2 regions of the Micromonospora sp. AP08 genome follow, and region 2 is predicted to be linked to the other one. Evidence: riboswitches for the same ligand, from Rfam matches in the RefSeq annotation. Region 2 holds a riboswitch; the other holds the start of a gene.
The links. A riboswitch is a leader RNA that binds a small molecule or an ion and turns the genes downstream of it on or off. The one in region 2 is predicted to bind cyclic di-AMP.
Positions count from the first base shown of each region.

Region 1: it holds a riboswitch for cyclic di-AMP, as region 2 does, so the genes downstream of both, FXF50_RS16280 (hypothetical protein) here and FXF50_RS26285 (NlpC/P60 family protein) in region 2, are expected to answer to the same signal.

Region 1 covers NZ_VSEZ01000008.1:215,582-218,759, forward strand. Annotated here, with positions in the region: gene FXF50_RS16270 (AAA family ATPase) at 1-3, shown strand, start outside; gene FXF50_RS16275 (cation diffusion facilitator family transporter) at 94-1,008, shown strand; cyclic di-AMP (ydaO/yuaA leader) riboswitch at 1,152-1,283, shown strand; gene FXF50_RS16280 (hypothetical protein) at 1,288-2,358, shown strand; gene FXF50_RS16285 (hypothetical protein) at 2,456-2,965, shown strand; gene FXF50_RS16290 (SRPBCC family protein) at 2,967-3,178, opposite strand, start outside.
Region 2 covers NZ_VSEZ01000021.1:48,295-51,472, reverse strand. Annotated here, with positions in the region: gene FXF50_RS26290 (N-acetylmuramoyl-L-alanine amidase) at 1-746, opposite strand, end outside; cyclic di-AMP (ydaO/yuaA leader) riboswitch at 988-1,125, shown strand; gene FXF50_RS26285 (NlpC/P60 family protein) at 1,137-2,174, shown strand; gene dcd (dCTP deaminase) at 2,235-2,813, opposite strand; gene FXF50_RS26275 (pyridoxamine 5'-phosphate oxidase family protein) at 2,892-3,178, shown strand, end outside.

The sequences.
Region 1 (3,178 bases), on a different contig from region 2:
TGACGAAGGCGCCCCGTCCCGACGTTCAGTTGCACATATAGCGATGTGAGCATAGATTGAGCTCGGCCGGGGCGACGGACGGAGGGTGTGGGCGTGGGCGCAGGTCATGACCACAGCGGCGCGGTGGCCAACGCCGCGCACCGTCACCGTGGTCGGCTCTGGGCCGCGTTCGGTCTGCTCACCGCCCTGATGGCGGTCGAGGCGGTGGCCGCGTTCGCCACCGGCTCGCTGGCCCTGCTCTCCGACGCCGGGCACATGTTCACCGACGTCCTCGGCATCGGCATGGCCCTCGCCGCGATCAGCGCCACCCGGCGGGCCGACACCGATCCGCAGCGCACCTTCGGGCTCTACCGGCTGGAGGTGCTGGCCGCGCTGGCCAACGCGGTGCTGCTCGGCGCCGTGGCGGTCTACGTCCTGATCGAGGCGGTACGCCGGTTCGGCGAGCCGCCGGAGGTGCTGGCCGGGCCGATGCTCGCCGTGGCGGTGCTCGGCCTGCTCGCCAACATCGCCGCGTTCGCGCTGCTGCGCGCCGGCGCCGAGGAGAGCATCAACCTGCGCGGGGCGTACCTGGAGGTGCTGGGCGACCTGCTCGGCTCGCTCGGGGTGATCGGCGCCGCCGTGATCATCGCGCTCACCGACTGGTGGTGGGCCGACCCGCTGGTCGCCGTGGCGATCGGGCTGTTCATCCTGCCGCGCACCTGGCGGCTCGGCCGGGCCGCCGTCCGCATCCTGGTGCAGGCCGCCCCGGAGCACCTCCAGGTGACCGCCGTGCACGACCGGCTGGCCGCCGTGCCCGGCGTCGCGGAGGTGCACGACCTGCACGTCTGGACGCTCACCTCGGGCATGGAGGTGGCCTCGGCGCACCTCACCATGGTCCCGGGCGCCGAGGTGGGCGACGTGCTGGCCGCGGCCCGCACCGCCCTGCACGAGGACTTCTCGATCGATCACGCCACGTTGCAGATCGAACCCGGAGCGTCTCCCGGGGCCTGCGGTGCAGTCGAGTGGTAATTAGGACAATCTTAAATCCAAGTGGTTATTGTGCACTTATGCCGGTTTTGACCGGGTCGCCGGCTCCCACCTGCGGAGCCGGCCCGGAGCAGCGCCGGTAGGCTCGACCGCGGCCACCGCCGGGCGGCGCCCACCGGCGCCTGCGGCGGCCAGCGCCTAATCGCCCGCAGGGGCGAGCCGGGGAACCACGTTCGTGGGGTGCATCCGCGTCAGCGGTAGGGATCTTCCGTCCCGAACCCGTCAGCTAACCCGGTCGGCGGTTGACGGAAGGACACGTGAATGCCCCCAGTGGCACCTGTACGACGGACGGCCGCCCGGTTGGCGGCCCTGCTCATCGCGACGCTCACCCTCGGCGTCGTGGCCGAGCCGGCCCTCCCCGCATCGGCGGCCCCGGCGACCGGCCTGCTCGCCGCCGCACCCGGCGACGACGAGGGCGGCACGCCGGCGCTGCGCGCCCAACTCGATGCGGCCAGCAAGGGCTGGCTCGAGGCGCGGGCCGCGTTGAACCGCTCGGTGACCCGGCAGCAACAGCTCACCGCCCAGCTCAAGACGGTCAACGCCGAGTTGACCGTGCGCGACGCCAAGGTCGGCGAGATCGCCGGGGTGGCGTACCGGGCCGGGCGGATGGGCACGGCCGCGGCGCTGCTCGGCAGCAGCAGCCCGGAGGGCTTCATGGACCGCGCGGCGGCCCTGGAGCAGGTGGCCGCGCACGAGGACCGGGCCCTGCGCGACCTCATCGAGACCCGGGACGAGGCCACCCGCACGCAGGCCGCGCTCACCGGCGAGATCCAGGAGCAACGCAAGCAGGTCACCGTGATGGCCAAGCGCAAGGAGCAGGCCGAACGCGCCCTGGAGGTCGCCAACGACCGCGCGTCCCGCAGCAGCGGCGGCGGCAGCGTGCAGGGCACCTCGTCGGCGAACGCGAAGCCGGCCCCGCGCAACGCCGACGGCTCCTGGCCGCCCGAGTCGTGCAGCGTCGACGACCCGACGCCGGCCGACGGCTGCATCACCCCGCGTACGCTGCACGCGCTCCAGCAGGCCAAGGCGGCCGGCTTCACCCGGTACGTCTCCTGCCACCGGCCCAGCGGCTCCGGTGAACACCCCAAGGGGCGGGCCTGCGACTTCGCCGCGCAGAAGGACGGCTTCGGCGGCGTGGCCACCGGCGGCGACAAGACGTACGGCAACAACCTGGCCGCCTACTTCATCCGCAACGCCGACCCGCTCGCCGTGCTCTACGTGATCTGGTACAAGCAGATCTGGCTGCCCAGCAGCGGCTGGAAGGCGTACAGCGGCGGCAACGGCGACCCGTCCAGCGACCACACCAACCACGTGCACCTGTCGGTGTACTGACCCGCCCCGGCGGCACCCGGCCTACGCCCCACGACGTACGCCGGGTGTCGCCGCGCGGCCCACGACGCGGCGCCCGCGACGGCCGAGCATCGGGGGCATGACTCGACTCTCCCCCACCGGACGCAAGGCCCTGCTCACCCTGCACGTGGTCACGTCGGTGGGCTGGCTCGGCGCCGACCTGGTGCTGCTCACCCTCGGCGTGGCCGGGCTGCGCGGGGCCGACCCCGAGGTGGTCTACCCGGCGGCCGCGCTGCTGGTCACCTGGCTGTTCGCCCCGCTGAGCGTGGTGGTCTGGCTGGTCGGGCTGGCCAGCGCGCTGCTCACCCCGTGGGGGCTGCTGCGCTGGCGCTGGGTGCTGGTGAAGTTCGCCGTGACGACCGTGGTGCTCACGCTGGTGCTGCTCCTGCTCACCCCGCGGGTCCGGCACCTCGGCGAGCTGGCCGGGGCGGCCACCACCCACCTGCGCGTCGACCTGGTGGTCGCGCCGACCGTCTCCAGCACGCTGCTGCTCGTGGTCACGGTGCTGTCCACGTACAAGCCGTGGGGGCGGCTGCGGCCGGCCCGCCCGGCGGCCCGGCGACCGGCGCCGGCCGGGCGGCGCGGCTGAGTCAGGCCGCCCGCCCCTCCAGGGTGGCGCCGAGCCGGCTGGCCAGGCCGAGGTGGGCCGCCCGGGCCTGCCGGAAGGCGTAGCCGAACAGCGGCGCGGGGGCGGAGAGGGTGATCTCCACGTCGATCCGCACCACCCCGTCGGGCTCGTCACGCAGCCGGGTGTGGTTGCGCACCGTGGTGGCCGGCTGCTGCCGGGCCACGGTGACCACCT
Region 2 (3,178 bases):
TCCAGGCCGTCCGGCCGTTCGGCGCGGCGCAGCCCCAGCTTGTGCAGCCCGGACTGGTCCGGCGTCACCGTGGTGGCGGCCAGGGTCACCCGCTGGCCGTCGTCGGTGGTCCGGGTCGCGCCGAGGCCAAGCTGGTCGTAGACCTCGTCGGCGAAGGCCGCCGCCGCGTCCTCGGTGTCCGCGCCGGAGTAGCGGGCCACCGCGCCGTACCAGGCCGCCGGGTCGGTGCCGGCGCCGACCGGCGCAGCCAGTTCCTTCTGGTACGAGGCGAGCAGCGCCGCCCCGCCCCGGATGTTCGCGGCCGCGTCGGTGCGCAGCGTCTCCTCGGCGAGGCCGGTGAGCGCCGCGGCGGCGTCGAGCGTCTGCAGGGACGCCTGCGGCAGCGCGTCCTCCGCCGGCGCCGACGCGGTGGCCGGGTCGAGGGTGAGCGGACGCGAGTCGTCGCCCCGCGGGTCCTCGTCCTCGTCGACGTGGCCGCTGGCCGGGGTCGAGAGGACGTGCTGGGCGTCGGTGAGGTGCATCGGGCCGTAGCCGCCGCTGGTGCTCGGCTGGCCCGGGTGGGTGTCCCACCGCGATTCCAGGTACGAGACGCCGAGCAGGACGCTCTGCGGCACGCCGTACTCCGCCGCGGCGGCGGCGTACTGCTCCTGGCGGTCGGTGGGGGGTGGGGCGGTGAGCGGTTCCGCGGCCACCGGTCCGGTGGCCACGAGCGCGGTGGCCGCCGCGACGGCGGCTGCCAGCAGCATCCGTCTGCCCGACGGCGGGGGGGAGAGGTGCATCGAACCTCCAGACAGGGATGGGGGTCACTGCGTCCTCACCCTCGCCCCACGCACCCTCCGGGTCAATACCTTTCCGACAAGTAATCTTCGGTGAAAAAAACCTTCGGGTACGGAGTGTCACGGCGACTTGGGTTGCGGATCGGTAACGGTCATCTCTACTCTGGTCAATCGTCGGCCGCCAGTTTCACCGTCCAACCCGGGTGGTGACGGTCCGACACCGCCGAGTCGCCTCCGGGCGAGCCGGGGACCCAGGTACCTGGGGTGAATCCGCAGCCACTGCGGTAGGGCGGCTCCCTTCCCGCCCGAACCCGTCAGCTAACTCGGTAGGCGGGCACGAAGAAGGAGTACGGAAGCCCGGTGGCACACCATGCCCCGCGGCCACCGTCGGGCCGGTCGGTCGACCGGTCGACGGCTGCGCCGCGTTCCCGCTGGTCCCGCTTCACCACCGTCCTCGCCGCCCTGGCCGGCACCGCCGTCGTCCTGACCGGCGGCGCCACGGCGGCCCACGCCGAACCGTCGGTCACCGAGATCGAGCGCCAGATCGACCAGGACTGGAACAAGCTCGAACCGATCATCGAACAGGTCAACGCCACCCGCGAGCAGCTCGCCGCCAAGCGCAAGCAGGCTGCCGCGCTCGCCAAGCAGATCGCCCCGCTCCAGGCCCGGGTGGACGCCGCCCTCGGTCAGGTGGGCGGCCTCGCCGCCGACGCGTACAAGGGCGACAACAATCTCTCCACCGTCAACGCGCTGTTGGGCAGCCGGTCCCCGAGCGAGCTGGTGGACGGCCTCGCACTGCTCGACCGCTTCGCGAACCGCCAGCAGGCGCAGGTGCGGACCGTCGCCGAGCTGCGCGACCAGCTGGCCGCCAAGAAGCAGCCGCTGGACGAGATGATCGGCGAGCTGGCGCGCACCGAGGCGCAGCTCGCGGCGAAGAAGAAGCAGATCGACGCCGAGATCGTCAAGCTGCAGAAGCTCCGGCTCAAGGTCTACGGCAGCGGCGGTGGCGGTCCGCTGCGCCCGGCCCCCTGCCCCGCCGGCTACCCCGGTGGCCCGGCCGGCATCGCGGTCAAGTTCGCCTGCGCCCAGATCGGCAAGATCTACGTCTGGGGCGCCGCCGGCCCCGACCACTACGACTGCTCCGGCCTCACCATGGCGGCCTGGGCCAAGGCCGGCGTCTCGCTGCCGCACAATGCGCGGCAGCAGCACGACGTGACCCGGCGGGTGAGCCGGAGCGAGCTGCGCGCCGGTGACCTCGTCTTCTACTACAGCGACCTGCACCACGTCGGCATGTACGTCGGCGACGGCTGGGTGGTGCACGCCTCCCAGTCGGGCAAGCCGATCACCATGAAGCGCGTCGACGACGGCCAGATCAACAGCTACGGCCGCCCGGGCTGACCGGTCCGCGGGGGCTCCCGTGCCGCGGGGGCCCCTGCGCCGTTCCGCCGTGCCGGCCGGTCAGCGGGTCGGCCAGGTGCGCCAGTTCTGCCACGACCGGCTCGGGGTCGGCCCGCGCTGCCCCTGGTAGCGCGACCCGTAGACCGCCGAGCCGTACGGGTGCTCGGCCGGCGAGGAGAGCCGGAAGATGCACAGCTGGCCGATCTTCATGCCCGGCCAGAGCGTGATCGGCAGGTTGGCCACGTTGGACAGCTCCAGCGTGACGTGGCCGGAGAAGCCCGGGTCGATGAAGCCGGCCGTGGAGTGGGTGAGCAGGCCGAGCCGGCCCAGGCTGGACTTGCCCTCCAGGCGCCCGGCGAGCTGGTCGCCCAGCGAGATCACCTCCAGCGTGGAGGCGAGCACGAACTCGCCCGGGTGCAGCACGAACGGCTGGCCTTCGGGCACCTCCACCATCGAGGTGAGGTCGTCCTGCTGCACGGACGGGTCGATGTGCGTGTAGAGATGGTTGTTGAAGACCCGGAAGAGCCGGTCCAGACGTACGTCGATGCTGGACGGTTGCACCAGCGTGGGCTCGAAGGGCTCCAGCGCGAGCGTGCCCGCCTTGATCTCGGAGACCAGGTCGCGGTCGGAGAGCAGCATCGCAACACCATAGCGACCGGTACGGGTGACCTGCGTGTCGGACTACATCTTCGTACACCTGTTCGATAGAATGTCCGCATGGCTTCCTGGTCCGAATTCGCCGCCGACGAGCCCCGCCTCGCCGACGAGATCCGCCTCCTGTTGCAGCAGTACGGGCCGGGTTTCGGCTACCTCGCCACGGTCCGCGCCGACGGCGGCCCGCGGGTGCACCCGGTCTCCCCGGTCATCACCGACGACGGGCTCTGGTGCTTCGTCATCGACTCGCCCAAGCGCCGCGACCTCGAACGCGACGGCCGTTTCGCGCTGCACTCCTTCCCGCCCGAGGAGAGCGACGACGAGGCCTACGTGGCCGGCCGGGCCCGCCC